Regions from separate parts of the Bacillus sp. AMCV2 genome, predicted to be linked through region 2. Evidence: predicted binding sites of a transcription regulator. Region 2 holds the regulator's gene; the other holds the start of a gene.
What was found. The regulator NrdR, encoded in region 2, represses ribonucleotide reductase genes. The targets are predictions, from matches to a motif close to AACACNATATATNGTGTT.
Positions count from the first base shown of each region.

Region 1 (16,092 bases), 920 kb from region 2:
TCTACGCTGCGTACTTCAACACGTGTGCTGATGCCGCGAGAAGCCGGGATACGGATAAGCGGGCTTCTGTTTTGCGCGCTCCATGCTACATAGCAAGGTGCTTCATAGCCAGGAACAAGACGTTTGTATGAGTTTACTGTCGGGTTTGTTACTGCTGTAAAGCTTGTTGCGTGCTTCACGATACCTGCAATGAAGTGTTTCGCTGTTTCACTTAACTGAAGATCTGCGTTTTCGTCAAAGAATGCGTTAACACCATTTTTGAAGAGTGATAGATTGCAGTGCATACCTGAACCGTTCACACCGAACAATGGTTTTGGCATAAATGTCGCATGCAGGCCGTGTTTGCGGGCAATTGTTTTGACAACTAGTTTAAATGTTTGGATGTCATCACAAGAGCGGACTGCTCCAGCATATTTAAAGTCGATTTCGTGCTGACCAGGTGCTACTTCGTGGTGAGACGCTTCGATTTCAAAGCCCATCTCTTCAAGCTCAAGTACGATATCGCGGCGGCAGTTTTCTCCTAAATCAGTTGGAGCTAAGTCGAAATATCCGCCTTTGTCGTTTAGTTCAAGCGTTGGCTCGCCTTTTTCGTCCAATTTGAATAAGAAGAATTCAGGCTCAGGTCCAAGGTTAAAATCACTGAAGCCGAGGTCTTCCATTTCTTTCAGAATCCGTTTTAAGTTGTTTCGCGGGTCACCTTCGAAAGGTGTGCCATCCGGATTATAAATATCACAGATGAAACGTGCTACTTTACCTTTTTCAGCTGTCCATGGGAAGATAACAAATGTATTTAGATCTGGATACAGGTACATGTCTGACTCTTCGATACGAACGAATCCCTCAATAGAAGAACCGTCAAACATGACTTTATTATCAAGCGCTTTTCCAAGCTGGCTTACAGGAATCTCAACATTCTTGATTGTTCCAAGAATGTCAGTAAATTGAAGACGGATATACTTCACGTTTTCTTCTTTTACTAATTTTTCGATATCTTCTCTAGTGTACTTTGCCATTTGGTAAAATTCCTCCTCTTAAAAGGTAAATGTATATAGCAAAACAGTTGCTAACGGATTAATGAAAGAAGCGGGACATGTCGCCTTGACGGAATGTATTCCCTCTTTGAAAACGGCCGGCTTGCATGAGCTCGTTTTTCAGGAGCTGTCTCAGTTCGTCATCGGACAGATCATGTTTCATTGGTTTTTTCGTCTTCTCGCTTTGTTTTTGCTCTGGCTCGGCTTCGGCTTTCGCCAGAATCTGTTTAATTCCTGCCATGTTTACACCTTGTTCTATCAGGTGCTTGATTTCTAACAGTTTATCTACATCATGAAATGAAAATAATCGTCTATTCCCTTCACTTCTGGCTGGAAATATCAGTCCATTTTCCTCATAATATCGAATTTGTCTTGCTGATAACTCAGTTAACTGCATGACAATTCCTATTGGAAATAAAGGCATTGAGCGGCGAATATTATCACTCATCTCAATTTCCTCCTTTTCTTAACTTAGTTTCATTATAGGTGATGTTATATTTTGTGTCAATACGATGTAAGGATTCTTAACATCAAATCCAGAGAAATTTTTAAAAAATTTAAATTAATTGCTTTTCCATCAATGAATCCACTGCACTGCATATGGCATTCTTCACATGCGAATAGGTTAATCCTCCCTGAACATACGCTACATATGGCGGGCGGATAGGGCCATCAGCTGATAATTCGATGCTTGCTCCTTGAATAAACGTCCCTGCTGCCATAATGACATCATCCTCGTATCCCGGCATGTAGGCTGGATAAGGCGTCACATGAGCATTGATTGGCGATGCATATTGAATAGCCTGGCAAAAAGCAATCATCTTTTCTCTGTCTGAAAACTCAACGGATTGTATTAAATCCGTTCTTTTCGCATCCCATTTCGGGTTTGAAGTGAAGCCGAGTTTTTCAAGGAATCTCGCTGTAAATACCGCTCCCTTTAAGCTTTGAGACACAACGTGAGGAGCCAAAAAGAAGCCTTGGTACATTTCTTGAAGCGAGTAAAGAGATGCCCCTGCTTCTCTGCCGATACCGGGTGACGTCATACGGTATGAGCAAGCTTCAATCCATTTCGCTTTTCCGACGAGGTAGCCGCCTGTTTTCGCAAGGCCGCCGCCCGGATTTTTTATGAGAGATCCCGCCATCAGATCGGCTCCGACATGGCAAGGCTCAAGCTCTTCCACAAATTCTCCGTAACAGTTGTCCACAAAGACGATCAGGTTTTCATTGATTTCTTTTACAAAACGGATCATTTCTTTTATTTCACTAATTAAGAAAGAAGGGCGATTCGCATATCCTTTTGAGCGCTGAATGCCGATTACTTTGGTCTTCGGATTGATCGCAGCTGCGACTGCATCATAGTCTATCTTTCCGTCTTTCGTCAGATCAACCGCATTATAGCCGATTTGAAAATCCTTTAACGATCCAGCGTTTTCTCCACCCCTGACGCCCACAATTTCCTCTAGCGTATCATACGGCTTGCCCGTGATATAAAGGAGCTCGTCCCCCGGTCTGAGGACACCGAACAAAGCAATTGAGATGGCATGTGTGCCTGAAATGATTTGCGGCCTTACAAGCCCCGCTTCTCCGCCAAACACATCCGCATATATGCTTTCAAGCGTGTCTCTTCCGATATCATCATAGCCGTATCCAGTAGACGGCGTGAAATGAGTGTCGCTTACTTTGTGTTTTCTATAGCTTTGAAGCACTCTCCACTCATTTCGCTCGCTGATTTCTTCTATTTGTTTATGAATGCCGGCAATGTCCGCTTCCACTTCCATTGCCGTTTTCTTCAATAATTCTCCGTGTGTTAATGTGTCAAACATGTCTTTATATTTCCTTCCTACATATACTTCTTTAATTCACCGATGATACTTTGCTCTTCTTGGACATAGCCGGATATGTCATACTGTTCATTTTCTTCATTAAAATAGAAGCGGTCTACCATCGTTTCCGATTTGATTCTGGAAAGGAGCTTCCCTTCACTTGCCGGCACGTGTGCTTCAAAAGACGTTAACAGTTCTTGGCGCAAATAGCGCTGAATCGCTTCTTTAAAGGCTGCAGCGTCGTCCTCAAATTTCGCACTGACCATAATGTGATCCCTTCCGGCGGACGGTATAAAATCAGGCAGTTTTTGATCACGTTTATTGTAAGCCGTCAGCATCGGGATATCATCTGCTTCAAGCTCCTCAAGCAGCCGAAGCACTGTTTTTTCATGTCCCGCATAATCCTCATTTGAAGAATCAATTAAATGCAGAATTAAATCCGCTTCTTTTACTTCCTCAAGCGTTGAGCGGAATGCAGCAATCAATGTCGTTGGAAGATCCTGAATAAATCCTACTGTATCTGAAAGAAGAACACTGTAGCCGCTTGGCAGGACCATTTTTCTGGTCATCGGGTCCAGCGTGGCAAACAGGAGGTCTTCTTCATAGCTGTCAGCACTCGTCAGGCGGTTGAACCATGTTGATTTCCCTGCGTTTGTATAGCCGACAAGCGCAATTTGAAGCACACCGTTTTTCTTTCTTCTTTCACGGTATCGGCTTCTATGGCGAATGACAGTGGAAAGCTGTGTGTTGATTTCATGAATGCGATTTCTGATATGGCGGCGGTCGGTTTCCAGTTTCGTTTCCCCGGGACCTCTTGCCCCAATTCCACCGCCTTGCCGGGAAAGGTTGATCCCTTGTCCCGTCAGACGCGGCAGTGCATATTGCAGCTGAGCCAGCTCAATTTGAAGTTTGCCTTCTCTCGTTCTCGCCCGCTTTGCAAAAATATCTAATATCAATTGCGTGCGGTCAATCATCTTCACTTCAATTGCTGTTGCCAATGACTTCAGCTGACTTGGCGACAGTTCATCATTAAAGATGAGGAGATCAGCTTCAAGCTCTTCCACCAGTGCCTTCAGCTCTTCTACCTTCCCTTTTCCTATATATGTAGCGGCGTCAGCCCTGTTCCGTTTTTGTGTGACGCTGGTCAGTACTTTTCCGTCTGCTGTTTTCGTCAGAGATGCTAGCTCTTCCATAGAATTTTCAAAATGCTCATCCGTGATATGCGGCAGCTGACATCCGACTAAAATGGCTTTCTCCTGAATCGTTTCTTGTTCGTTCAAATGGATGTTCCTTTCTTTTGCATATTGGGCAGTAGTATTATCATACCAAACCCTGCATGTGTATACCACAAATCGATTGCTTTGAAAAGCGGAAATACGAGCAAAAAACAGACCTCTCACAAACTGAGAGGTCTATGCAGATCCAGATGCTTCTTCTTTAATGGAAAGATCTTGGCTTTTGATGGTCATCAAGTCGCTTTTTAAGTATTGGTCTCCCATTAAAAGCCTCATGGCTTGTGCTCTGATCGATTTTTCGATCACATTTCTGACAAAACGTCCATTGCTGAATTTAATGGGACTTGTCGTGCTTTTCACTGTCATTAAGTAATCTTTCAATTTCCATTCAGCTTCTTGACTGAGCTGGTATTCCCTTTCATCGATCATTCGTTTCGCAATCTCCATGAGCTGGGTCACAGAATAATCCGGAAAATCAATGGAGATGGGAAATCTTGATTGGAGTCCGGGATTTAACGAGAGAAAATGATCCATTTCCCGTGAATATCCGGCGAGTATCAAAATAAACTCATGCTGTTTGTCTTCCATATGCTTGACAAGTGTGTCGATCGCTTCTTTCCCAAAGTCCTTTTCGCCGCCTCTTGCCAGCGAGTAGGCTTCGTCTATAAACAAAATGCCACCTAATGACTTTTTGATTAAATCTCTCGTCTTTTGGGCGGTGTGTCCGATATACTCCCCGACCAGGTCAGCCCGCTCCGCTTCTATTAAGTGACCTTTTGACAGGACATTCATTTCAAAGAACAGCTTGCCGATGAGCCGTGCAACCGTCGTTTTTCCCGTTCCCGGATTTCCTTTAAACATCATGTGCAGCGCTTGCTTTCCAACCTTCAAGCCTTGCTCCGCGCGTTTTTGATTCACAAAAATCCAGGCGTATATTTCCTTGATGTTGCGTTTCATTTCCTCCATCCCAACTAATGCGCTCATCTCTTTTTCGATTTCCTTCAAAATGCCGTGCTTTGCTTCGTTTTTTTGCAATGCAGCCTGATATTCCGCCTCTGCCTCAGCATTCGTCAGCACCTGCTTTTGCCCGTTCAGAATAATGTTGATCTGTCCGTTGTTTTTATAAGTCACAGCGCGCTCCAACATCTTCACCTCTCTGTTCTCTCTATATGATATTCAAGCGGATGCCGATTGTGACAAACGCCTATCATGTGTCGAAACAATTGCTTTTTTCGGGAACAATAAGGAATCCTGCGCTTTCCCGAGAAATACTTTATTTCTTATTGTATTCACGGACATGGAGTGGACAAACCATGAGATTTTGTTTTTAATCATTTTGTCAGAGTATTATGGTGAACTTCTTTCTCATTATTTTCTCCATTCGCCAATCCATTTTTCATGCAACGGGCTGTTTTTTGTACGAAGCGTATTACCCGCCTTAAGATACCTGAAGTGTTTTTCTTTTTTTATTTATAAGTGGTGTCTTTAATGAAAGGAGCTTTTCTCATCAATTTACGTTTCAAATGCTTGATTTAATATGAACGCAAAGCTTAAAACCAGCAGGACTCAGTGCAGATTAACCGAACCCATAGTACATACAAACATATGGCATATGCACATATTTCATGTCGGACCGTATCTGTTGTCGCTTCATGTTGGATTGTGCGCTTTCCCGAGAAATAATTTCCGTATTTGAAAGGGTTATTTCCTCATTTTTCAGTTGAATGATAATCGTACAAGCAGAAGCCGTGTTTTTTCATATCCTGTAATGAGGTGATGAAAAATGGTTAAAATTTTTATTGATCCTGGCCATGGCGGGTCTGATCCAGGCGCAACAGGTAATGGCCTTCAGGAAAAAACGTTAACCCTGCAAATCGCTTTAGCCTTACGTACGATATTAACTAATGAATATGAAGGCGTTTCTTTGCTGCTGAGCCGGACAAGCGACCAATATGTCAGCTTAAACGACCGGACAAATGCCGCAAATAACTGGGGTGCAGATTTCTTTTTGTCCATTCACGTTAATTCCGGGGGAGGCACAGGTTTTGAAAGCTATATTTATCCAGGTGTAGGAGCCCCGACGACGACTTATCAATCGACAATTCACTCTGAAGTGATACAAGCTGTCGACTTTGCCGATCGCGGCAAAAAAACAGCGAACTTCCACGTCCTAAGGGAGTCGGCAATGCCTGCCCTCTTGACCGAGAACGGCTTCATTGATACCGTTGCCGATGCAAATAAGCTGAAAACGAGCAGTTTTATTCAAAGCTTAGCGAGAGGACATGCAAACGGGCTGGAGCAAGCCTTTAACCTTAAAAAGACTTCCAGCTCAGGGTTATATAAGGTTCAAATCGGCGCATTTAAAGTCAAAGCGAATGCCGACTCGCTCGCAAGTAAAGCCGAAGCCAAAGGTTTTGACTCGATTGTCCTTTTAAAGGACGGATTTTACAAAGTGCAGATTGGCGCATTTTCATCCAAAGACAATGCAGACACCCTCGCTGCCAGAGCGAAAAATGCCGGCTTTGACGCTATTGTGATCCTAGAATCATAGCCGAGACGGGGACGAGCGTCTCATAAAAAAACCCGGCTCCTCATCGCGAGAAACCGGGTTTTTTTATTCAAGAATATCAACAACAAACTGTGACCATGTTTCCAGACGGTTATAGATGTCATCCTGTTTTAATTCAGAGACTTTCATCCATTTACCCGCAATTTGTTCTTTTTCCTTCACTTCCACTTGTGCGCCAGGCTTTAATTGAAGCGCAGAAAGAATACCGATATGTACTTTGCCAACACTGTTTTCATCATCATTGATTAATCCCAGTGTGACTATCGCCTGTTTATCTTCTTCATTTATTTGCAGTTCTTCCTCAAGCTCACGGTCTGTGTTCAGCTTTAAGACTTCAGCAAATGAAGCTGTCCCATCGATGGCGTTCATATGGCCGCCAAAGCCGAGAGAAAGCTTGTTGTGCAGTCGTGATTCACCGCCGCCAGCCAGCCGCTCGTAAAGAAAAACTTCATCTTCACGCTTAATGACGACATAAGGTATCGGCTGCTTGAAACGCGGATCTTCTTCTGCGTCCCCTCTTCTCATTTCACGATAAGCCGCTTCAATCTGAGCCATGATTTCTGCTACTCTGCTATCTTCACTGTACACGCCCTGGAAGGTTAAGCTTTCTTTCTTAAACACATCATCGCGCGGGGCAACTAAAATCATTTCGTCCATTTTTCCCATGGGTACTGCGTCCTCCTCATTTGAACCTTCAAGCCGAAAAGAGCAGATATTATATCTGCTCTTTTTCATCTTCAAAATAAAAGTCATCATCTTTAAGCGGCTCAACTGTCGCTTTTTTATAACCATTCCCCTTCATAGAGAAGAAGTCATGTGATTTTGTTTTTGTGTTTAATCCGTTTAAAACGATCGGATTAATGTCTTCCTCTTCGAAGTATGGATCAAATCCAAGGTTCATCAGCGCTTTATTCGCATTATAGCGGATGAATTTCTTTACATCGTGTGAGAGTCCGACTTGATCATACAAGTCCTCTGTATATTCAAGCTCATTTTCATATAACTGATTCAGAAGGTCGATCGCAAATTCACGAAGCTCTGCTTTTTTCTCTTCTGTCTGTTTATTATAAATTTCCTGAGCAAGGAGACCGACATACACGCCGTGAATCGCTTCGTCACGAAGGATCAGGTTAATGATCTCACCGCTTTGCATCAGTTTTCCTTGTCCGTAGAAATATAACGGATAATAGAAACCGCTGTAGAAAAGGAAGCTTTCCAGATAGACGGAAGCAACCATCGCTTTGAACAGTGAAATTTCATCATCTTTTTGAATGGCTTTGTAAAGCCCGACAATCATTTGCGCTTTTTTCTGCAAATATTTATTTTGTTTAACCCATTCAAATACTTCATTAATCGTTTCAGTCGGTGCAAGGGTCATGAAAATATTAGAGTACGACTTCGCATGGACAGCGTTCTCCATCATCGCCATAAAGTTCAGCACCGCTTTCCGCTGGTGGCCATCTACGTGTTCAGCCACGATCGGCATCCCCGTATTCCCCTGTTCTGTATCAAGAAGCGTAAGTCCGGCCAGTACCTTCATATAAGTGTCCTGCTCGTTTTTTCCGAGGTACTTCCATGTGAGGAGATCGCCGTTTAAAGCAATCTCTTCCGGAAGCCAGAACTGTTTCACGTTTTGATTATAGAACATTTGGGTAAAATCGTCTTCATGCTTTGACCAGTTTGCTGCGTCATAAATTTTTGTCACTATAAACTCTCCTTTAATCAAACAACACAAGAAAGGCAGCTGTCTTGCCCAGTATCTTTCGTTCTTGCATAGTAAATGGTTTTAATTCCTCTATGATGTGCATACAGATCGATTCGGTTTAAATCACGGGTCGTCATTGTGTCTTTTAAGAACAATGTAAAGCTGATTCCCTGATCAATGTGCTGCTGGATAGTGGCGATCATATCCACAACCTTGAACATGTCCATATCGTAGGCTTCTTTATAGAAGAACCAGTTATTAGATGCAAGCCCAGGCATTGGGTAGTACGTTTTTGAGTTGCCGTATGTTCGTTCTTCAATGCGTTCCATAATCGGCATAACAGACGCCGTACTTGATTGGACGTATGAGATAGAGCCTGTTGGCGCAATGCATAATCTGTAGCTGTGATACATACCGTGTTCAGCCACAAATGCTTTTAGCTTTTTCCAGTCCTCTGTCGTCGGGACATGCATACCTTCAAACAAATTAGCGATTTTTTCATATTTCGGTGAGAAATCAGTAGAAACGTATTTGTCAAAGTATTCACCTGTCGCATAGGTTGAGCCTTCATATTGATCAAACGTTTCGCCCTTCTCTTTTGCGATTTCCGCAGAACGCTGGATGGAGTAGAAGTTCACCATCATAAAGAACGTGTTTGCAAAGTCACGCGCTTCCGGGCTTTCATACGCAATGCCGTTTTGCGCAAGGTAGCCGTGAAGGTTCATAGCACCGAGGCCGATTGATTTCATCGCTTTGTTTGCCCGTCTTACAGCAGGCGCATTACGGATGTCAGTTGTTTCAGACACGTGTGTTAAAGAGTCTGTCGCAAGCTTGACTGTCTTTTCGATTGATTTATGCTCCATGACATTGAGAATGTTAAGCGAGCCCAGGTTGCAGGAAATATCCAGACCGATTTCATCTTCTTCATCATAGTCTGTGTATGAAGAAACTTGAGATGCCTGCAGCACTTCAGAGCAAAGGTTAGAAAATTTGACCTTCGAAATATGGTTATTCGCATGCACTTTATTCACGTTATCTTGGAACATGATGTATGGATAGCCTGATTCAGAACGAAGCATCGCCAATTTTTCAAGCAGTTTCCGCGGGTTGATTTTTTCCTTTTTCACCCGAGGGTTGTCGACAAACTTGTCGTACATTTCGTTCATGTCCATCTCATCCATGTGCTGGCCGTACTCTTTATAAATCGTGTGCGGGTAGAATACATAAGCCGCTTTGTCCTCGCGTGCAAGCTCAACGAACTTATCCGGAATGACAACACCGATCGAAAGCGTTTTGACACGCACATCTTCATCCGCAGAAATCTTTTTCGTATCAAGAAAATCATTGATATCGCGGTGGAAAATGTTTAAATACGCCGCGCCGGACCCTTGTCTTTGTCCCATTTGGTCAGCATAACGGAACGCGTTATCAAGAAGCTTCATGACGCCTACAACGCCTTTTGTCGCATTCTCAACATCTTTAATGGCTTCACCTTTCGCGCGAAGCTTGGACAGGTTAAGAGAAACCCCTCCGCCCAGTTTAGAAAGCTGCATGGAGATATCGATCGCTCTTGAAATGTCGTTTAAAGAATCATTAACTTCGAGCAAGAAGCAGCTCACAAGTTCACCGCGGCGTTTTCTGCCGGCGTTCAAAAATGTCGGTGTGCTCGGCTGATATTCCTGATTGATCATCAGGTGCACATATTCCTTTGCTTTCTCAGTGTCGCCGTTTGCGAAGAACAGCGCAACAATTGAGATCCGGTCCTCATAACGCTCGAGGATTCTTTTCTTGTCATTCGTTTTCAAAGCATAGTCATTATAAAATTTAAACGCACTCATGAAGGAAGGAAAACGAAACTTCTTTGCGTAAGCTGTCTTAAACACTTCTTTAATGTCTTCAAAAGAATAAAGGCTTAAGAACTCCTCTTCGTAGTATTGGTTTTCAATCAAATAATCCAGCTTCTCTTTTAAATCGTGAAAGTACACTGTGTTTTGATTGATATAGTCTACAAAATAGCTATGTACAGCCTCTTTATCCTTATCAAACTGGAATTTTCCATCTTTTTGGATCATGATTTCGTTATTTAACTGGATCCATTTTGGCACTTGATTTTGTGACAACTCTTTCTACCTCCTGAGTAAACAATTCAACGTCTTTAGATGTGCCGCTGAGTTCAAATTTGTGCAAGATCGGCACCTGATATTGTCTTGAAATGGTATCGGCGCTTTTTGCAAAGTTATCGCCCCATACTTTGTTGCCGCTCGCAGCGACACCTAATAAGAGATGGGCGTATTTTTCGAGAAATGATTGTGTTGATGCCGGTACCTGACCGAAGTTTGTCGTGTAGGTGACCAAAACAAACGGAGTGTCCACGTGGTCCATTTCGTCCACCTTGCGTATCTGCTGAAAGCCTGTTTTATTCACAAACCGCTGAACATTCCCTGTTTTCGAATCAAATATGATTTGTACCACGTTTTATCACGACCTATCAAAAAATATGAATCTCTCATCACTAACACTATATATAGTATACTACCCTCTAGCAAAAACACAATATATAGATTCGTTTTTATGAAAAATTCATATTTTGATCAAATCAGGCAAATGGGCAGACTCATTAGGGCCCAAAAAAGAGAGCAGAACGAGAATCATCTCTCGTCCTACTCGGGGTGTCGTTTTTTAGCCGATGTATATCATAACATGAAAAAAAACTGCTTAGTAGTCTAGATTTTTTTTTCTTAAGCTATCACAGCATTTTTCGCTCTCTACTGTTTCTTCTATTTCAACATCCGCGCCGATCTCTTCTAAAACCGCCTTCAAAGCAGTGATAATTGACGCTTCTCTGATTAATTCTTTTCCGTTCACAATGATACTTGTTCCGTATTCATAGCAAGAATCATCTTCGCAAATTTCTTCCCAATGATTCACGATCACTTTATGCTTCATGTTTTCACCCTCTGTTTGATCTGTGTCTGTATTTAGTTTAGCGGCTGGCATCCGCTTTGTAAATTCGAATGCTTGTGAATTTTATTCAAGTTCATCATCCGCGTATTCTTTCTTCAGCTTTACCTCATTGCGGGACTCATTATACTCATAAATTTTGATATAGCCGTCCTCCATAACGCCAAAATGGTTATGTTCAAGCGGAAACGAGGTGGGCTGAGGCGTTTCATAGTCTGAATTGCCGCTGTCTGTTTCAATAATGGTATCTTGATTCCCGCACGCCCCGAACAGTAAAAAGACAGCTATCCATACAAGTGCAATCCTGATTCGTCTCAGTTCTGCTTCACTTTCAAACAAGGTCGATCACTCCCAAATTCATTTTATACATAATATACCAATTTCACTTCCGTATGTTGTTCTCATAAAAAAAGACCGTGCCTTAGCATGGTCAGCTTACACAAAAAGCTTGGAGCAAAAGTGGATTCATGTTAAAAATGGCCGCCGGGAACCCCCGGCAGCCTTTCCTCATGTCTTGACATGGCATTTTTTGATCTATTCGAGTTCAAGCTGGACGTTTTTTTGCGGCGCAAACGTTGAGATCGCATGTTTATATATAAGCTGCTGCTTACCTTCCGATTCCAACAATACGGTAAAGTTATCAAAGCCTTTCACCTGGCCCCGCAACTGAAAGCCGTTCAGCAAAAAAACAGTGACATACGTATTTTCTTTCCGGATTTGATTCAAAAACTGATCCTGAATATTAATCGGTTTCATGTTTCGTCCTCCTTGATTCTCTATATCATACAGTTTCGATTAAAGTTCGAGTTTTCCTGCTATATGTGTGAAAATTTCCTTTTTTTTCAGCTCCATATCAACAGGCGGTGTCATATCGAACCATGTGACCTGCATTTTGTTGCGAAACCACGTCAGCTGGCGTTTCGCATACCGCCTCGAGTTCTGCTTTAGCTGTTCGACAGCATCGGAAAGTGTCACAAAACCGTCAAAATATGCATACAGCTCTTTATAGCCTATCGCCTGTATTGATTGACAGTCTCTCACGTTCTTGTCGTATAAGCGCTTCACTTCCGGAAGAAGGCCTGACTCCATCATCATATCGACCCGCTGATTAATTCTTTCGTAAAGTGTGTCTCTATCCATTGTCAGGCCGATTAACACTGCATTGTACAGAAGTTCTCGTTTTTGTTCCTTCAAATGCTGGGACATCGTTTTTCCGGACGTATGTAAAATTTCCAGTGCGCGAATGACTCTTCTTGTATTATTCGGATGAATCGCAGCTGCTGCCTCGGGATCTGCTGCAGCAAGTTTGGCATGAAGAAAGTCAGCGCCTTCCCGCTCAGCAGCCATTTGCATGCTCTCTCGAAACACGGGATCATTTGCCTCTTCCGTAAATGTATAATCGTAAAGCACAGATTGTATATAAAGCCCTGTACCGCCGACAATCATCGGAAGCTTTCCTCTATTTGCAATCTCACTGATTTTATTTCTTACTAAGCTTTGATAATCGGCAGTAGAGAAAGAGTCTTGGGGATCTAAAATGTCAATCAGATGGTGGGGCACTCCCTCCATCTCCTGTTTGGTAATTTTAGCTGTTCCAATATCCATCCCTTTATAAATCTGCATTGAATCTCCGCTGATAATTTCCGCGTTTAAGGATTTGGCTAGCTGAATACTTAAATTGGTTTTCCCCACTGCCGTCGGTCCGACTAAAATGACAACGGGCTGCTTCGTATTATTCAATATGTATCACTCTCTTTTATAAATCTCCCCCCATTATAGCATTCAACATGGATAACCACCTATCCATTTTGCCCTTTTTTTGCATCGGTAAACATCCTTCTACCAGCCGAGCGGCTCATTGCCGACAATTTCCCTTGTCTTTCCTTTCAGGGTATGACGATGCGTTTTTCTTCTGTCATCTCCTGGATCGTACACAACCCCTCCATACTGGATCTCAATCGGCTCGTTATAGGCCAGATACGTCGTTTCTTCGATTTCATGATAATGTGTGCCATCTGCTAAGGGAATCGCCGGCCCTGAGATTCCGTAATACCGATGAAAATGGCCGTTTTCAAATGAAGTGATCCCTGTATAGTAATGTGTATGCTGATCGGTATTTGATCCGTTTGCCGGCTGAGTAAACCCTTCAATGAGATGATAATGGCCCTGTTCTCTCGTTGTTTTGACATGATAAGCATGTGCGTGGGGCGGTGCTTTTGACCAGTCAGACTGATACAGGCCCAATGTGTTCACATCCTCCTTTTCCTCGATTCGCCCAATCAAATCCGGGCAGGGTGAATACACTGCATCATCTACACTTTATTACAGGAGGAAAGAAAACATGAACGAGTTAGAAAATTTCAGCCCTGAAGATACAAGAATATTTGGAAGACCGTTCGGATTCGGGAGACCATTTGGGTTTGGAAGACCGTTCGGGTTCGGTTACGGGTTTGGAAGACCCGGATTTGGTTATGGATTTGGTTTTGGCCGGCCATTCGGATTTTTTGGAGGACCGTTTATCGGCGGCCTTGCAGGCGGGCTTATAGGAAGCGCTTTATTTAATCCTTATTTGTATGGCGGATACCCCTATTATCCGTATGCCCCGTTCCCTTATTATTATTAAACGCAAAAGACCCCTTAAAAAGGGGTCTTTTTAAGTGTGTGAAAATGAATCTCTTGACTCATACATAGGCATACACTAATATTTTTCTAGCTGAAGTTTTTTTCTAATCTAAAAATATAGTGAGGAGAATTCATGATGTTGATAGGATATATATTCCTCACGATTGCCATATGTTCGGAATCGATAGGAGCAGCCATGCTGAAAGTATCTGATGGCTTCAAAAAGTGGAAGCCAAGTGCTTTGGTCGTTATTGGCTATTCCCTCGCCTTTTATATGCTGTCCCTGACTTTAAACCATATTCCCCTGAGCCTCTCCTATGCGACTTGGAGCGGGGCGGGCACGGTGCTGACGACAGTGATCGGAGTAAAATGGTTCAAGGAAGATCTGAATGCCAAAGGGCTTATCGGGATTCTTTTATTACTATCAGGGGTCGTGTTACTTAATTGGCAGTAAAGGAGTGATGAAGATGAGAGGATTGCTTTATTTGGCTCTCGCCATTGTATCTGAAGTGTTTGGGAGCACGATGCTGAAGCTTTCAGAAGGATTTACACAAGCCTGGCCCATTGCCGGAGTCATAGTCGGATTTCTTTCTGCTTTTACGTTTCTAAGCTTTTCTTTAAAAACAATTGACTTATCAAGCGCGTATGCAACATGGTCGGGCGTTGGTACCGCGCTTACAGCAATTGTCGGTTTTTTGCTTTTTGGCGAAACCATCAGTTTAAAAGGTGTATTCGGTCTCACGCTTGTCATTGCAGGCGTGGTCGTGCTAAATCAATCGAAAGCCCACGCTGAAGATAAAAAACAGACGGTCTGTGAGTGACCGTCTGTTTTCTTTATTCTCCACCCAGTTTCACAGAGGCTTCAAGCTGCAGCTCGACATTTCCTTGAATTGCACGCGAAATCATGCATGACGCCTCCGCTTTTTTACAAAGCTTGTGAGCCAATGCGACGTCATCTTGTGAAGCATCATGTTTAAGCACGACAGTGGGACGGTGAATGATCTTTTTGTATGTAAAGACTCCTTTTGTGACGTCGACAATGCCTTCTGACTCCATCTGTAAGTCTTCTTTTTCCAGCCCGCTTCTCTCCATCATCGCTGCAAGTGTAATAATGTAACAGGTCGCTGCCGCCCCGAGAAGCATTTCATCTGGGTTGGTCCCTTCTCCCGGGCCATCCATTTCTTTAGGAATGGAAATCGATGTGATCAGGTTTCCGCTTTCAATCGTACCGACATCATTGCGGTTACCCGGCCAATTCGCTTTTAAATAAAAATGATGATCTGCCATTGTTTCGCCTCCTTTTTTATCCTATTTCAGTCTACTGATCTTCTCTTATTTTGTCTTCTGATCTGCTTGTTACGAATACTCTTTTTCCAGGACACCTTTGATCGCACTGACATAAGCATAAAATTCACTATTCTTTGTGTATTTTCTATTTTTATAATAAAAATCATCAAAAAATGCTTCTCTCTGCTCACGGCTGATTTCCAGCTGGATACTTAGCCCCGTTTCCCCTTGGTTATTAATGTTTTCGGCATTCAATCCAGCAAGACCGCTTTTAGACGACGCTAACTCAGCGGAAAACCCTCTCCGCTCAAGGGCTCTCACAATCATTTTCGCCCGCTTTCGGTCTGTTCCCCCTACAAGCGTATTCTTGTTCTCTCCTTTATATCCGTGAAAAGCCACCACATATTGATGCTCCTTGATTTTCTTTTTTGCCAATGGCTCATCAAAGTTGGTGCTTGTAATGTGCAGCGTTTGGTTATCGTGGGACTTCAACCCTTCAAACAGGTATGTAGAGTATTCATTATTGAAATAACGAACAAGCTCACTTACTCCGCCTTCAATTCTTCCGCCATGCGGAGACATAATTAAGACTTTGCTTCCTTTTTTCTCATTATATGAAATATCGTAATCGGCTGGGCTCTCATTCTCTGCCAAGCTGCTGAAATTTGAATATGTATCTGGCTGATTTGATGGTTCAGGTTCCAATGAGTAATGAACATATCTCAAGAACAAGACAATGGCTAAGACTAATATGACATTTAGTAAAAATCTTCTCATGTTTAACTCCTTTCATAAGAATGGCGCGGTTCATTATATGAGGTTTAGCCAATAGGTTTTATCTTACCATTGTATACACAAT
Region 1 covers NZ_JBVYIB010000002.1:1,857,389-1,873,480, reverse strand. Annotated here, with positions in the region: gene glnA (type I glutamate--ammonia ligase) at 1-1,013, opposite strand, end outside; gene glnR (transcriptional repressor GlnR) at 1,072-1,479, opposite strand; gene AC0OMA_RS09525 (methionine gamma-lyase family protein) at 1,589-2,854, opposite strand; gene hflX (GTPase HflX) at 2,872-4,134, opposite strand; gene spoVK (stage V sporulation protein K) at 4,267-5,235, opposite strand; gene cwlC (sporulation-specific N-acetylmuramoyl-L-alanine amidase) at 5,873-6,640, shown strand; gene AC0OMA_RS09505 (enzyme involved in deoxyribonucleotide synthesis) at 6,704-7,324, opposite strand; gene nrdF (class 1b ribonucleoside-diphosphate reductase subunit beta) at 7,374-8,363, opposite strand; gene nrdE (class 1b ribonucleoside-diphosphate reductase subunit alpha) at 8,381-10,483, opposite strand; gene nrdI (class Ib ribonucleoside-diphosphate reductase assembly flavoprotein NrdI) at 10,443-10,835, opposite strand; gene AC0OMA_RS09485 (hypothetical protein) at 11,079-11,309, opposite strand; gene AC0OMA_RS09480 (YmzC family protein) at 11,391-11,663, opposite strand; gene hfq (RNA chaperone Hfq) at 11,859-12,080, opposite strand; gene miaA (tRNA (adenosine(37)-N6)-dimethylallyltransferase MiaA) at 12,120-13,064, opposite strand; gene AC0OMA_RS09465 (YmaF family protein) at 13,164-13,577, opposite strand; gene AC0OMA_RS09460 (hypothetical protein) at 13,666-13,947, shown strand; gene ebrA (multidrug efflux SMR transporter subunit EbrA) at 14,083-14,400, shown strand; gene ebrB (multidrug efflux SMR transporter subunit EbrB) at 14,414-14,767, shown strand; gene AC0OMA_RS09445 (OsmC family protein) at 14,781-15,233, opposite strand; gene AC0OMA_RS09440 (poly-gamma-glutamate hydrolase family protein) at 15,303-16,010, opposite strand.
Region 1: a site for NrdR is predicted at 10,878-10,895, ahead of nrdI (class Ib ribonucleoside-diphosphate reductase assembly flavoprotein NrdI). Genes of this name have one in related genera too.

Region 2 (16,092 bases):
GTAAGAAAGGCCGTTCATGCGAGCAGCTGCGTTGATACGAGTGATCCAAAGTTTACGGAAATCACGTTTTTTCTGACGACGGTCACGGAAAGCATAGTTTCCAGATTTCATGACCTGCTGGTTAGCTACTTTGTATAATGTATGTTTTGAACCGAAATAACCTTTTGCTAATTTAAGAACCTTTTTACGACGCTTACGTGTAACAGTTCCGCCTTTTACTCTTGGCATTGAATTTCCCTCCTAATTGTTCCTTATCCGATTACTTGATGTTAGCAAGCATTTGTTTGATACGTTTGAAGTCTCCTGCGCTTACAACAGCACTCTTGCGAAGCTTACGCTTTTGCTTTTGAGATTTGTTGGCGAATAAGTGACTTGTGTACGCGTGAGAACGTTTTAACTTCCCAGAACCTGTCTTTTTAAAACGTTTAGCAGATCCGCGGTGAGTTTTCATTTTTGGCATGGGATTTCCTCCTTATTGCTTTTCGTTTTTCGGTGCGAGCATTAAGAACATGCTGCGGCCGTCCATTTTTGGTTTTGTTTCGACTGTCGCAACCTCAGCACATGCTTCGGAGAAACGGTCTAATACACGCTGACCGATTTCTTTATGAGTGATTGCGCGTCCTTTAAAGCGGATAGAAGCTTTCACTTTATCGCCTTTTTCAAGGAATTTAATCGCATTGCGCAATTTCGTGTTAAAGTCATGCTCATCGATTGTCGGACTTAACCGAACTTCTTTTAAGTTAATGATTTTTTGATTCTTGCGTGCTTCTTTTTCCTTTTTCTGCTGCTCAAATCGGAACTTACCGTAGTCCATGATTCGGCAGACAGGCGGTTTTGCATTCGCTGCAACTAACACAAGGTCAAGATTTGCGCGGCCGGCGATTTCAAGTGCTTCCTGACGGGACTTGATTCCAAGCTGGTCGCCATTTTGTCCGATTAAACGGACCTCACGTGCACGGATACCCTCATTAACCAATTGATCTTTGCTAATAATGAGCCACCTCCATAGTTTCTTCGAATTGATTCACAACTCATTTTGAATGCATTTTGCAGGCAAACAAAAAGTGTGGGCATTATAAAACACCCACACTACGAACATCTGTATCAATAAAAATGTACGGTCAACCTGCCAACTACATGCATGTGTCAATCAGGTGAGAAGCGGGTGCTTCTGCTTGTGATTTATATTCAATTCAATAACTATTCTACACAATACCGGATCTTTAGTCAAGGACGACTTATCCGGAACAACTTTTACATTGTAACATGGGTTTTCTATGAGCGCAAGAGAGAAAAAGAAAATCTTTCATCCCCACCCAGAATGCAAAGAGCCAACCATTCCCCCTTATTTCGCAATTTACAACAAAACCACCGACAGGAAGAAATGTAAAACAAAGTTAATCTCTGACCGATATAAGAAGCAGAAGGGAGCCTGACACATGAACAAACTGATACAGCTTGCTTTATTTTTCACATTGATATTAACCGGTTGCTCGAATAGCAGCACATCTTCCGAATCAAAAGTCGAAACTGTTAAGACAACTGCAGCATTTCCTCAAAAGGAGCTGGAGAAAGAGCTAAAAAAACTAAAACCCGTTTCATTAGACATGAAGTTCGAGAGTCCACTCGCTACTGAGTTAGGAAAACGGAAGGCAAAAGAAGAAGCTGAAAAGCAAAGACAAATCGCCGCCGAGAAAAAGCTTGAAAAAGAACGGGAGGCGAAACGAAAGAAACAGCAGGAGGAAAAAGCTGAGAGACAGAGATTAGCAGAGCAGCAGGCGGCAGAGAGACAGCGATTAGCGGAAGCGGAAAGACAAGCTGAACTTGAAAGACAGCGGCAGGCAGCAATCCAAAAAGAGCAGAAAGCGAACGCTGAGAAAAAGCGGCAATCACAGGCACAACGGCAGCAGACCGAGGCACCCTCATCTAATAGTAAAAATCCACCATCTTCCTCGAGTCAGACAGATAAAACCATTCAACAGCCAGCTTCAGAGCTTCCTGATGACGATGGTTATGGTTATGAAGAACGAAAAAAGTGGCATGACGATCAAGTAGAATGGGGCATTAAACAAGGGTATATCGATCCCGAAGACGCACCATAAAATAAAAAAAGCCATGGCATTCAGCCTTGGCTTATCCTCCGATCAGCTGCACGAACACTGGGATGACCAGAACCGTTACCACTCCTACTACGACAACAGCAATGCTTGCCATAGCAGCTTCAACTTCTCCCATCTCAATCCCGACCGCTACACCAAGTGCATGTCCGGATGTTCCAAGAGCCAATCCTTTAGAAATCGGATTTTTCACTTTAAACACCTTCAAGAACAATGCTCCGAGCGCATATACGATGACAGCGTTAAAGATGACCGCAAAGGCTGTGATGTCGCTGATGCCCCCGATGCCTTTTGATAAAGGAAGCGCAATTGCCGTTGTAGCCGCCTGCGGAAGCATGCTTTTCATTACGGCCGAATCGAGATGAATGCCTTTAGCGAGCAAATAAACAATCGTGACAGAGCAGATAGAGCCGGCAATAATGGAGGCCATGATTTGCCACCAGTATTTTTTAAGCTTATCTCTTTGTTTGTACAAAGGAATTGCAAATGCGATCGTTGCCGGTTCAAGGAAAAACTTAATGATCTCTCCCCCGTTATTATAATCCGCGTAGGAAAAACCGCCGATTTTTAAAAATGCGATCCCCAGCACCATGGCAACAAACAAAGGAGTGAAAAGGAAGAAGCCTTTCGTTTTCTTAAATAAAAAGGTGCCGATGCCGAATGCAGCAAGTGATACGACAATCCCAAAATAAGGACTCATTGTGCTTTCCATGTGAAGAACCTCCTGTTTCCCTTAATGGTGAACGAGTTCGTTATTGTTCTGCGGGCTTTGCACTGTTTTTGTTTTCATGTCCGCTGCGGTTTTGCGTTTTCCGCTCAGCGAAAGAATCAGCTGAGAAAACAATCCCGTAGCCCCCAGCAAAATAATCGTTGCGAGCAGAATGACAAGAACAATTTGCAGGCCGTATTGCTGCATCACACCAAGCGAATTCATAACAGATATACCTGACGGAACAAATAAAAATCCGATCAGAGAGGTTAAAGACGTTCCGAGCGTTTCCACTTGTTCCAGTTTAATGACTTTCAAACATAATAGGAGAAATAATAAGACCAACCCTACAACCGATGCCGGGATAGGTATTGGGACAATAGCGGCAATCATATTCGAAACCAGCATAATGACGGCAAAAATAAATGCTTGTGTTAAAAACCCGTACACTTTTTTAGCACTCATTTTCTTCACCTCTTTCTCTTTGGTACCCTCATTATAAATAAGAATTCCCTGTTATAAAGCGCTTACAAGATAACTTGCCGAATAGCGGGTCTGAGTTGCAGAATCAAATGGCTGAAATGCAAAAAGCCGCCCATCAAATATGGAGCAGCTTTTTCAATTCCTTCGCATATGTCCGGCTGACCGGTATTTTCGATCCGTCTTTCATGATCAGATTATACGTTGAATTAAACCATGGCTGAATTTCTTTAATATATTCGGTATTCACGACAAAGCTCCGATGGACGCGGATAAAATCAGAATCCGGCAGCTTTTTCTCAATCACAACGAGTGTATCGCTGACCGTATAAGAATGATCGAAGGTTTTTACATTGACATGACCATCTTCTGTTCCGGCATAGATAATGTCCTTCGTATCCACAATCACAATCGATTCCCCCACAGATAGCGCGAGCTTGTGCTGGCCAGCATGGCTGTTTTGCTCTGTTTCTACAATATCCCGATTGACTTTTTTATATTTTTTCAGCGTTTGCTGAATTCTTTCTTCATCGAAAGGCTTGGTTAAATAATCAAGAGCGTCCACCTCAAACGCTTTGAGCGCATACTGGTCATACGCTGTCGCAAACACAACAGCAGGAGGATGCTTCATTTTTTTCAATCGCTTTGCGATATCAAAACCGTTTTCTCCGGATAAATCAACATCTAAAAACAGCAAATCAGGTTTTTGATCCATCATTTGGTCAAAAGCGGATTCGATATTTTCCGCTTCATTGATTTCCATTTCCTCATTGGTCCGCTTAAGCAAGTAAGCCAGTTCATCTCTTGCCAGCATCTCATCATCAACTATTAACACCCTGAGCATGTTCTTCTCCCTCTTTCATCTGTTGCATTGGCACTTGAAAGGAAACCTCTGTCCCTTTATGAACCTCACTGCTGATATGCAGTGCAGCCTGCTGTCCGAATAAACCGATCAGCCGCTGATTTAGGTTATAAAGCGCTGTACCGGTTCCCTCCTTAGACGGAAACGGTTTCTTTCCCAGTTCCGACAAGACGTCCGGCGGAATTCCGCGTCCGTTATCCGCCACCTTCATATAGACGGATGCATCATCAGATAAGACACAGACTGTAACCTTGCATATGTCTTGTTTTTTCGGAAACGCGTGCCGAAGCGCGTTCTCGACAAGCACCTGCAAAACAAACGGAGGGATATCAATCTGCTCCAGTCTGCTGTCGATATTAAGCTCAATTTTATATTTCCCGGGAAAACGCGCCTGTTCTAATGACAAATAGGCGTTAAGATGGTTCAGCTCCTTTGAGAGCGGAATCAGCAGCTGTCTCGCTCCTTGAAGGTTTGAACGAAAATAAACACTGAGCTGCAATAGGAGCTTACGGGTTTTTTCAACATCTGTACGGCATAGCGCAGAAATCGTGTTGATCGCATTAAATAAAAAATGCGGATTCACCTGTGCTTGAAGCGCTTTAATTTCAGCATCCTTGAGAAGTTTGCTTTGCAGCTCTGCTTCCCCAAGCTCAAGCTGTGTTGAAAACAGCATGGCCAGCCCCTCGGCAAGTTCCTCCTCTACCTGACTCAGGCCTGCCGGGCTTTTAAAGTACATTTTTAAGGTGCCGATTGTATTGCCGTTCGATGTCAGCGGCAGGACAATTGCAGCGTGCAAAGGGCATTCAGCATGCGTGCATTCAATCTCTTCCTGCGAAATCGCCTTCATAATATGCCCTGTTTTAATCACCTTTTTGGACAGGCCGGTGATCAAGCTTTTCGATGGGATGTGGTGATCCATTCCCGCACCGACATGCGCAAGGATCTTTTCTTTGTCAGTGAGAGACACCGCATCTGTTCCTGTCAGCTTATGGATAATAGCCGCTACACTTTTACAGGAGTTTTCATTTAATCCTTGGCGAAAAAATGGAAGTGTCTGATCAGCAATCGTCAGCACTCGATGCGTTTCGAGAGCCCTTGCCTGTTCTTCCTTGCGAATGATCGCTTGAATAATAGACAGAAAAATAAAACTGCCTGTTCCATTGATGAGTATCATCGGAATTCCGATCATGCTGACAAGCTCCCAAGCGTCACTGAACGGCTTTGCCATCAGCAAAATAATGATCATTTGCAGTGACTCCATGCCGATTCCCACAAGAGCGGCGATGCGCGGTGTCGGCATTCGATATCGCTTCGTAAAATACCTGCCGATCAAGCCTGCAAGAACACCCGCTAAAATAGATGATACGGCACAGCTTAAGGCCGTGCTGCCACCGAGTGAAAAACGATGCAGGCCCGCCAGTATGCCGATCCCAGCCCCTACAAACGGACCTCCGAGAAGGCCCCCGATTTCCACGCCCAAAATACGGGTATTCGCGATAGAGCCCGATGGATCTATCGTAAACACCCAGTCATTGTTTACAATCATATTTCTTTGAATTTCGATGCCTGTATAATTGCTGATGATGCTGAAAAGAGAAAAAATAGAAATTAAAATCGCTTTTCCTTTATAGCCGTCCTGATTCTGAAGAGCTTGTCTGAAAAGTTTCGTATGGGCGAGAATGAACCCTAATATAACAATAATCCCCACTCTCTCCAGCATCATAATCATTAAATGAATCATTCATGTCACCTGTTCTTTCCGTTTTCATTCTAGCATGTTTTCGTTTTACGGCTGACTGTTTTTTTAAAATCGTCTGAAAACATATTTCACAAGGCTTTTATCTATTGTAAAATAAAACATGAGCCTTTTGGCAGAAAGATTTGAATCTGAAGCAGAGGAGAAGATCATGAAAGCCGTATTTTTTGATTTAGATGATACACTACTTTGGGACGAGAAAAGCGTCAGAACAACATTTGCAGAAACTTGCTTACAGGCGGAGAAAAAATATGGCCTTGCCCCTGAGGAATTCGAAGCAGCTGTTCGCGAAGCGGCGAGAGAATTGTACATGTCATATGAGACGTATCCATATACAGTGATGATCGGCATTAACCCGTTTGAAGGATTGTGGTCCAATTTCTCAGAGCCAATCAGTGAAGGCTTTCAAAAGCTGAACAAGATTGTGCCGGAGTACAGAAGAAATGCATGGACAAACGGACTGAAAGCGCTTGGGATCGATGATCCTGCATATGGCGAATACTTGGGAGAGTTTTTTGCGGCAGAGCGTAGAAAACGCCCGTTTGTATATGATGAAACTTTTGCTGTACTCGATCAATTAAAAGGCAAGTATGAATTATTGCTTTTGACAAATGGCGATCCGAGTCTGCAAAAGGAGAAGCTTGCCGGCGTACCTGAGCTCGCTCCTTACTTCAATGAAATCGTCATCTCGGGCGCATTCGGCAAGGGCAAGCCGGATGTTTCAATTTTTGAACACTGCCTTAAGCTGATGAATATTGAAAAAGACGATGCCATCATGGTCGGCGATAATTTGAATACTGATATTTTAGGCGCTTCAAGAGCCGGAATCAAAACCGTTTGGATCAACCGGACGGATAAGAAAAACGAAACTGACGTAACGCCTGATTACATCATCAGCAGCCTTCATGATTTGTTTCCTATATTAGAGAAATAAAAAAGCATGATCTCTTCAATGAGATCATGCTTTTTATTTTATTTTTTCGCTTCAGCTACTGCCTTTTTCACAAACTCATCAAGTGAAATGGTTTCAGAGTTCTGTTCTCCGTATTTACGCACGTTTACCGCTCCGTTTTCTGCTTCTTGGTCACCGACCACCAGCATGTACGGGATTTTTTGCATTTGCGCTTCACGGATTTTGTAGCCGATTTTTTCATCGCGGCTGTCGACTTCAACACGCAGGCCTTCACGCTGCAGGCGTTCCTGCACTTTTTTCGCGTAGTCTAAATGCACAGCCGGAGAAACCGGGATGACTTGGAACTGAACCGGCGCAAGCCATGTCGGCAGCGCGCCTTTGTGTTCTTCGATTAAGAAGGCAACAAAGCGTTCCATTGTTGAAACGACACCTCTGTGAATGACAACCGGACGGTGCTGCTTGCCGTCCTCACCGATGTATGTCAGGTCGAAACGTTCCGGCAATAAGAAATCAAGCTGAACCGTAGACAGTGTTTCTTCTTTTCCGATCGCAGTTTTCACCTGAACATCAAGTTTAGGGCCGTAGAATGCCGCTTCACCTTCTGCTTCGTAATAGTCGTGGCCGATTTCGTCCATTGCCTCTTTCAGCATGGATTGCGCTTTGTTCCACATTTCATCGTCATCAAAATATTTCTCTGTATCTTCCGGATCGCGGTAAGACAGACGGAATGTGTAATCACTTAAACCGAAGTCTTCATATACATCCTGGATTAAACGGACTGTACGGATAAACTCATCCTTAATTTGATCCGGGCGCACAAAGATGTGTGCATCATTTAACGTCATTCCGCGTACCCGTTGAAGTCCTGACAGCGCACCTGACATTTCATAGCGGTGCATCGTTCCAAGCTCCGCAATACGAATCGGAAGCTCGCGATAACTGTGAATGTCTTGTTTGTAAATCATCATATGGTGCGGACAGTTCATCGGACGCAATACAAGTGTTTCATTGTCCATTTCCATCGGAGGGAACATGCCTTCCTGATAATGGTCCCAATGCCCTGATGTTTCATACAGCTCTTTGCTGCCAAGCACAGGTGTGTATACGTGCTCATAGCCGAGGCTGATTTCTTTATCGACAATGTAACGCTCGATGACGCGGCGGATTGTCGCGCCTTTTGGCAGCCAAAGCGGCAGGCCTTGTCCGACTTTTTGAGAGTTCGCGAACAGCTTTAATTCTTTGCCGAGCTTTCTGTGGTCGCGTTCTTTCGCTTCTTCTAGCATACGAAGATGCTCTTCAAGATCAGCTTTTTTGAAGAAAGCTGTACCATATACGCGCTGAAGCATTTGGTTTTTGCTGTCGCCGCGCCAGTATGCGCCAGCAAGGCTTAACAGCTTAAATTCTTTGATTTTTCCGGTTGAAGGAACATGGACGCCACGGCACAGGTCAAAGAATTCGCCTTGCTCATAGATCGAAACGGTTTCTCCTTCAGGAATCGCATCCAATAGTTCAAGCTTCAGGTCGTCGCCGATTTCCGCAAAACGGGCTTTCGCTTCTTCACGGCTGACTTCTTTTCGAACGATCGGAAGGTTCGCATTAACGATTTTTTTCATTTCTTTCTCGATTTTCGGCAGATCCTCCGGTGTAATCGCTTCGTCCATTTCTACATCGTAGTAAAACCCGTTTTCGATAACCGGACCGACGCCGAATTTAACATCCTTGTAGATGCGTTTAATCGCTTGAGCCAGCAAGTGAGCCGTACTGTGGCGCATAATTTGAAGACCTTCTTCTGAGCCTTCTGTAATGATTTCCACTGTACCGTCTTCATTGATCGGCGTTCTCAAATCGATTTCTTTTCCGTTCAGTTTTCCGGCTAATGATTTTTTCTTTAATCCCGGACTGATGGATGCCGCGATATCTTCTGTTGTTGTTCCTTTCGCAAACTCCTTGACTGCTCCATCAGGAAATGTGATTTTTACCATATCTGACATCTTTGTCACTCCTTTTTTTGCATATAAAAACCCCGCCCCCTATGAAAGGGACGAGGTTGAATAAACGGAATCGTGGTTCCACCCTTTTTTCCGCAAAGCCAATACACGGCACCTGCGGCTCTAAGCTCTGTAACGGGAGTTCCCGTCAGCCATTACTGTTCCTTTTCAAGAGGTTCACAGCTGAAGTTCAAAGGCGGTAAAGCGAATGGTCCTTAGCTGGGAAGCTTGCAGCCAGGGCTTCCCTCTCTTTGAGCCGGTATCATTCCTTCGTGTCCTTATCAATACGTGTGTCTTTCTTAATCTCCTATGTATTATAAATTGTTCAATCCAAAAAATCAACACGATCGCGTTTCCTTTTTTAAACCGACAGCCTTATATAAACAGGCTGCCGGCCCTCATCCTTCCGAGTGCTTCACCGGTATTTCTGCATCTGAAAAAGCGTGCAGCGGGAGCATTTCCACTCTCTCTTGAAATACGTTTTGAATGGTCCTTGCCATCATGTGCTCGGGCTGGTCGGTATAAAGCACGACTTCATCAGGCGCAATAGAAATCAGCGGCGCGAGCAAATGAGAATCAATATACATAGGATGATCCCGGACAAATCTCCTGTCTATGTATTTCATTTTTTCCCGTTCCGGCACATAGCGCAGCTCCCATAATGTAAAGGAACCATCATGGACAATATGCACTTTTTTGATTCGCGGCTGTTTGGCGTTTACATAGTCTCTGAGTGTTTGAATAAAGTTTTGATATTCCTGTTCCATCTTATATTCATCAATCGCTGCTTCTGTAATATCTCTCAGCTGCTTATAGTATGATCCAAGTCGGAAGGTCTGAAAGGAGCGAATGTAAAATACTCCTTCCTCTAAACAGATCGTTTGGAGTTCATCCAAAATTGATTGTTTCCGTGAAAGCTTCAGCGGCTCAAACGGAAGATCGTCTGCTTCACCTTCAATAATACTGTGTGCGAGCTGAAGGATTTGCTGCTGTTCATCCTGGTCCGTGAAACAATACGTTTCCTCAATCAATGACAGCATATGCTCGTCTTCTTTGCATTCCAAAAAAAATTTGACCAGAATCGGCTCCATAAAACGCTGAATAGGAAAAGCCGGATTCGCTTTTTCAATCCCGATTTTTCGTATGCCTTCACGGACAATGATATTGTTCCGATCGTCCGAATGCTGAATGAGATGTAAAAAAGCGGCTGCATCATGGTCATCTTCAAAGATTATTTCAAGCATGTTTGTCCCCCCTTACGGCATCTGTTAAAAGTATATGGGGGATGTTTTTAAAATAGACGTAAAGGTCATTGGCAAATCTTAATTTGATTCCTGAAACAAGTTTTGCATTTTCTTTCTGAAGATAAATGGCAGCGAGATAAACACGATATATAGAGCGAGGACAAGAAAGAAAGCTGGCAGATTGCCAGTCAAAAAGCTTGCTCCCAGAACATTCAGCGCAATGGTCCCAGGGATGATTCCTACAGCCGTCGCCGCAAAATACGGCAGCGCTTTGACATTGGAAAGGCCTGCCGCATAGCTGACGAAATCAAAATTGATCGGCAGGATTCTCAAAAGAAAGATATAGAAAAATCCGTTATCCTCCATTTGCTTCTGTATGGCTTCAAGCCTTTCGTAATGCCCGTTCTTTTTCGCCGCAAACAAACCTGCCGCAAAAAACGAAACAGCTGAGGCGCACATCGAACCGAATAACGTATAAAACGTGCCGAGAAGCGGGCCAAACGCAAGTCCGCCAGCTATTGATATAACAGACACCGGAAATAAAACAAGTGGCCTGACGATGGATATCCCGATAAACATCAGAGGTGCAAAGACTCCGAACGACAATACCCATACCCTGATCTCTTTCGGCGATACATTCAAATATATTTTATTTCCCCAAAAGATTAAACCTGCACCTGCCAGCACTGCCAGCCATTTAAAAGCGGTTTTTCGATTCATACCCTCAGTTCCTTCCCCTTTGAACCGCAGCAGTTACGGATGGCGGCGGTTTTCTCCGTCAAGGCGGATCGGAGCAGCCAAATATAATATCCGCTCCATTAATCTTGCCGCTTTTACTTCTTCCTTTTCCCCCCTTTGCGAATACGTAAAATGATGCTTCAGCTCGTCAGGTGAGAAATTAGAAGAAAAGAAAGTAGGCAGCTGCTGGGACATTCTGTGCTGAAGCACCGTTCCGATGACTTCATCCCTTACCCAGCTTGTCATTGATTCTGCTCCGATGTCATCAAGCATCAATACGGGTGTGGTCTTTACCATATTGAGCTTCTCTTCCAATGTCTGGTCTTGCAGCGAATTCTTAAGCTCTCTCACAAATTCAGGCACATAGACAATCATGGAGGAATACTCTTTTTCCGCCAGCTCATTGGCAATCGCAGCGAGCATAAACGTTTTTCCTACCCCGAATTTCCCGTATAAATATAATCCTTTCCCTTTTCCCGTCTCATTATAGCTTTTCAGGAAGTCTGTAACATGCTGAAACATCGCGAGCCTGCTCGGGTCACTGATATCAACTTGCTGGAACGTCGCTCCGAGAAGATCCTGCTGGATATACATGCTTTTCATAAGAGACTTTTGTTTCTTCTGCTGGTCGAGCTTCCGTTTGACTGGACATTCATAATACTCGATATCTATAGACCGCCCATTGACAACAAGCTTCGGATGGTAGCCCTCCAACAAATTGTTGCAGTTTTCATCTTCCGAACAATAGGAGCAATTCTTGCTTTGTTCGATATATTCATAAAGCTTATTTAAACTCTTTTCGATCATTTTTTGGTCAATCACTTCTTCGTTTTCCTTTAAAAATGCTTGAACATCTTGATCTTTCATGACTTTTTCCTTCATTTGTTCAAGACGTTTTTGGAAATCCGGCCTGCCGGTTACGCCCTGCAGGGAACGGCCGATTGGTTCCATCTATTCCTTCACCCCGCATCTCTGTCTTTAATAGGCAGAGTATTTTTTCAGTTTTTGCATTTCTTCCATCATCTTTTTCTTCTGTTCTTCCAAATCCTGCGGATGCAGCTTCTGCTGTCCGGATTCTGAATCAGACGCTGTTTCCTTTTCTGTCATCCAATCAGGAAGCTTTTCTTCACGAATCACTTTTTGGTTTCGTTTCGAAGACTTTGTTTTTCCTTCAGCCCATTCAAGATACTGGCGGTTTTCTTCTATTGCGAGCTTCATCGCTTCCCTGACCGTTTTTACCTTTTTGCGTGCCCAATGCGAAGCGATTTTTTGAATATAGTTTTTCGACAGCTTCATGTCGGTTTTCAGCATGACATAATAAATTAACACATTTGTGACGCCTGGCTCGAGCTTCTGTTCGAACATAATTTCTTCTATGATCTTCAGATCAGCTTTTGACGGCTCTGTTCCGTCAGCAATGTCCTGCAGAAGCTTCTTCGGAGAAATCGCCTCCAGCAATGCGATCAGCTTCCCATCTAGAGAATCCTCTTCTGCCGGTTTTTCGCCTTCACGCAGATGCACCGGCTGTGTTTTTTCCACCAAATCAGGCAGCTGTCCGTTTCTTTCAATTTGATACCAGTCGCTCGCCGCTTTTCTTAATGCCTCCGTCGTAATGACGTCACGCTCATCAATTGCGCTCATCACAACATTTTGCATTTGCAAAGGGTCAATTCCGTACAGATAAGAAAGCTTTTTGATTGTGTCACGCACCTGCTGGGTCATCGCTTTTCTCGGTATCATCGTCTCAGAAAGTCCCGCTAAAAACAAATCAAAATCAAACACATCCTCCGTTATGGTGTAGGACGGAGACTGTCCGACAGAAGTATACTCGGACCCCTCGGCAAGCCTTACCGTTTCCTCCATATCGGATGTGAGCTTCCATTCACTCGGCTGCAGCGATTCAAACGCGTGATTAAACGGCCGCGTAATGTCCTTCGCATCTTCTGTAATGGCCGGGTGCGTAAAAAATTGTTTTAATTGCTGATATTTCGTTTTTCCGACTCTATTATACAGAAAAACATTCAGCATTCCGTCTTCAAAAAATTCATTTGGTCTGAGCGGCGGAAGGAGTTCATATATAAAGAGGCGCTCCTGCCGCTCGGATTCTTTCATATATACTTTCAGCAATCCGATGCCCTCGAGCTTCCCCTGTTCCTGATGGATCGTTTTTAAGTTGGACTGTGTCATCCCCATCAGCTGTCTATGTGTGGACTCTCCGCCCCACAGACGGTTTTGTTCAAGCTCTCCCCACAATGTCATATAAAGAGAGAATGCAACAGGGCCGATTAAGGGCTGGTACAGTTGTGTAATAATTTGTCTGTCGATATCCTGCAGCATCGATCTGCTTTTAACCACATACGGGTCTACAGGCAGTACATCTTTCCAATAGTCAGCCATACATTCTCAAACCTTCCGAATTTGTTTCTACCTTTCATTTTACACCGTTTCTTATATCTATCAAATGCCAATTTTGCACATGAGAAAAGAGCTAGAAGAATCCTCTTAGCTCTTTTAACGCTCTTTCTTTATTAAGTCTTTTAATTCATCGATAAAGACGTTTATATCTTTAAACTGCCGATAGACGGACGCGAACCGCACATATGCGACTTCGTCAATCTTAGCCAGCCGGTCCATGACCATTTCTCCGACGAGCTCACTCTTCACCTCGGAGCAGCCTTGATTGCGAAGCTCTTTTTCAATATCAAAGCACATGTCTTCAAGCGTTTTGAGTGAAACAGGCCTTTTTTCACATGCTTTTATGAGACCGCGCAGCATTTTTTCTCTGCTGAATTCCTCACGCACACCTTCTTTTTTCACGACGATGAGCGGGGTTTCCTCCACTTTCTCAAAGGTCGTAAACCGGTAGTGGCAGGATTCGCACTCGCGTCTTCGGCGAATCGACTTTCCGTCATCCACAGGCCGTGAATCAAGGACTCGTGTTCCGTTATGCTGGCATGAAGGACATTTCAATAAAATCAGCTCCCAACTATATCGTTCCCTGCAATGTATTTTCGGCAGCCTCCGCCTTTTAAAAATAGATGTGACAGCATCTGTCGGGAGAGCCGGTGTTAAATTTGTTTCTTTAGCATTAGGTGGTTTGTGAAAATCTCCTTCTTATTTTACAAAAAAAATGAAAAAAGAAAAAGCTGACACTCTCGTTTCTTTATAAAAATAAAAGGAGCATAAGCTAAAAAGCGCATAATGGCTTTCTAGCTTCAGCTCCCTTTGTGTTCGCAATTTACTTTATAGTACTTTCGCTTGCGCCTGTTTAATCTGCACAGGCCCCATTCCTCTTGGTATTTCAATGTTTTCTCTTGTATCAGCATGTAATGCCTCTGCAATGTAATCAGCAGCGACATTAGGATCTAAGTCTCCACAAGTATAAACATCAATGCTCGCATATCCGTGCTCAGGAAAACTGTGAATCGTTAAGTGTGATTCAGAAATAATCACAACTCCGCTTACGCCTTGCGGTGCAAATTTGTGAAATGCAACCTCGCGCACCTCAGCACCTGATTTTAGAGCAGCATTTACAAACGTTTTTTCAATAAAATCCATGTCATTCAGCTTATCAAAATCGCATCCCCATAGCTCGGAGATAACGTGACGCCCCATTGTTTCCATAGTCATGGACCCCCCTTAACAAGAATTAAAAAGTGAAATTCCAACAACTGGGTCGGCCATTTACCACGGGGGAAAGTTAGTCCGGAGAGGTCCTAACCCTTTAAGTAATTCCGAAACAGTCTCAAGCAAGAAGTTCACGAAAAATAGTATACTGTGTTTAAGTCTAATTTGCAAGGTGCGTTTTTTCAGAAATATGTTGTTAAGGGTTTTTTCTTTAAAATGTGTCCATGACCTTATTTTATACAGCAGACGGATGTTTCATTCGTGCCGCTACATGGCGGATCAGATCAACAACTCTGCAGGAGTAGCCCCATTCGTTGTCATACCACGCCAGCACCTTTACTTTCCTGTCTTCCATTACCATTGTTGTAAGCCCGTCAATGACCGCTGAATGCGGATTCGTATTATAATCAGTCGAAACGAGCGGTTCATCTGAGTAATCAAGTACACCGTACATCGACGTTTTGGCAGCGCGTTTAAATGCCTCGTTTACTTCTTCAGCCGTAACATCCGTTTTCAGATCAACAACGAGATCAACCAATGAGACGTTCGGAACAGGGACACGCAAGGCGAGGCCGTGAAGTTTTCCTTTCAGATGCGGCAGCACAAGCGAAAGCGCCTTTGCCGCTCCTGTTGTCGTCGGAATGATGGATTCACCGCAAGCCCGCGCCCGGCGCAAATCTTTGTGCGGGTTATCAATATTTTTTTGGTCATTCGTATACGCATGAACTGTAGTCATCAGACCGCTCTCAATGCCAAACTCTTCATCCAGCACTTTTACAACAGGCGCAAGGCAATTTGTCGTGCATGACGCATTTGAAATAATGACATGGCGCTCTGCGTCGAATTGGTCCTCATTTACGCCCATCACAATGGTAACGTCTTCATTTTTTCCCGGAGCGGTCAAAATCACTTTTTTTGCGCCTGCTTCTATATGGCCCATCGCTTTATCTTTAGCATTAAACTTCCCTGTTGCTTCGACGACTATGTCAATATCATATTCCCGCCAAGGCAGCTGTTTTGGATCACGGCTGTTTAACAAAAGCACTTTCTTTCCATTTACGATCAGGCTGTCTTCACCAGCCACAACCTCTTTATCGTATCTGCCGTGAATTGTGTCATACTTTATTAAATGAGCCAGCGTTTCTGCGGAATAGCTGGCGTTAATGGCCACTACTTGAATTTGATCGTCTAACATCGCTTTTCTAAAAACCATTCTTCCGATTCTTCCAAACCCGTTGATCGCTACTTTTACCTTCATGTTGGACACCCCTTATCAATTATGCCATCCTAATTTGTTACTATCTAAAATTAGTATAACACATTAAAACAAATTCGCCAGTACATATTGATAAAAATCAACGATTATAACGCTAATTTATGATGCATCTTATGTTTTCTTGCACAGAATATCAGGCGTAAGAACCAAAAAGCAGCCAGCGCTCCGCACTGACTGCCCTCATGCTTTATGATTCCTGTTTTAACTTATCATTGAGCACACTTTCTTCTAGCACAGAAAATGTATCCCCGTACACTCTGTTAATATGATTCGCTCCCCAAGCACACAGCATATCTAAAATTCCTTCTAAGCTGCGGCCGTATTCGCTGAGCTCGTATTCCACTTTGGGAGGAACTTGATTATATACGATTCGGTTAATGAC
Region 2 covers NZ_JBVYIB010000002.1:2,780,476-2,796,567, forward strand. Annotated here, with positions in the region: gene rplT (50S ribosomal protein L20) at 1-228, opposite strand, end outside; gene rpmI (50S ribosomal protein L35) at 260-460, opposite strand; gene infC (translation initiation factor IF-3) at 473-994, opposite strand; ribosomal protein L20 leader region at 1,053-1,183, opposite strand; gene AC0OMA_RS14475 (lipoprotein) at 1,440-2,102, shown strand; gene lrgB (antiholin-like protein LrgB) at 2,134-2,829, opposite strand; gene lrgA (antiholin-like murein hydrolase modulator LrgA) at 2,851-3,291, opposite strand; gene lytT (two-component system response regulator LytT) at 3,425-4,150, opposite strand; gene lytS (two-component system sensor histidine kinase LytS) at 4,128-5,909, opposite strand; gene AC0OMA_RS14500 (HAD family hydrolase) at 6,076-6,858, shown strand; gene thrS (threonine--tRNA ligase) at 6,897-8,828, opposite strand; gene ytxC (putative sporulation protein YtxC) at 9,224-10,069, opposite strand; gene AC0OMA_RS14515 (TVP38/TMEM64 family protein) at 10,148-10,789, opposite strand; gene dnaI (primosomal protein DnaI) at 10,823-11,758, opposite strand; gene dnaB (replicative helicase loading/DNA remodeling protein DnaB) at 11,786-13,204, opposite strand; gene nrdR (transcriptional regulator NrdR) at 13,319-13,777, opposite strand; gene speD (adenosylmethionine decarboxylase) at 14,051-14,431, opposite strand; gene AC0OMA_RS14540 (glyceraldehyde-3-phosphate dehydrogenase) at 14,670-15,692, opposite strand; gene AC0OMA_RS14545 (winged helix-turn-helix transcriptional regulator) at 15,898-16,092, opposite strand, start outside.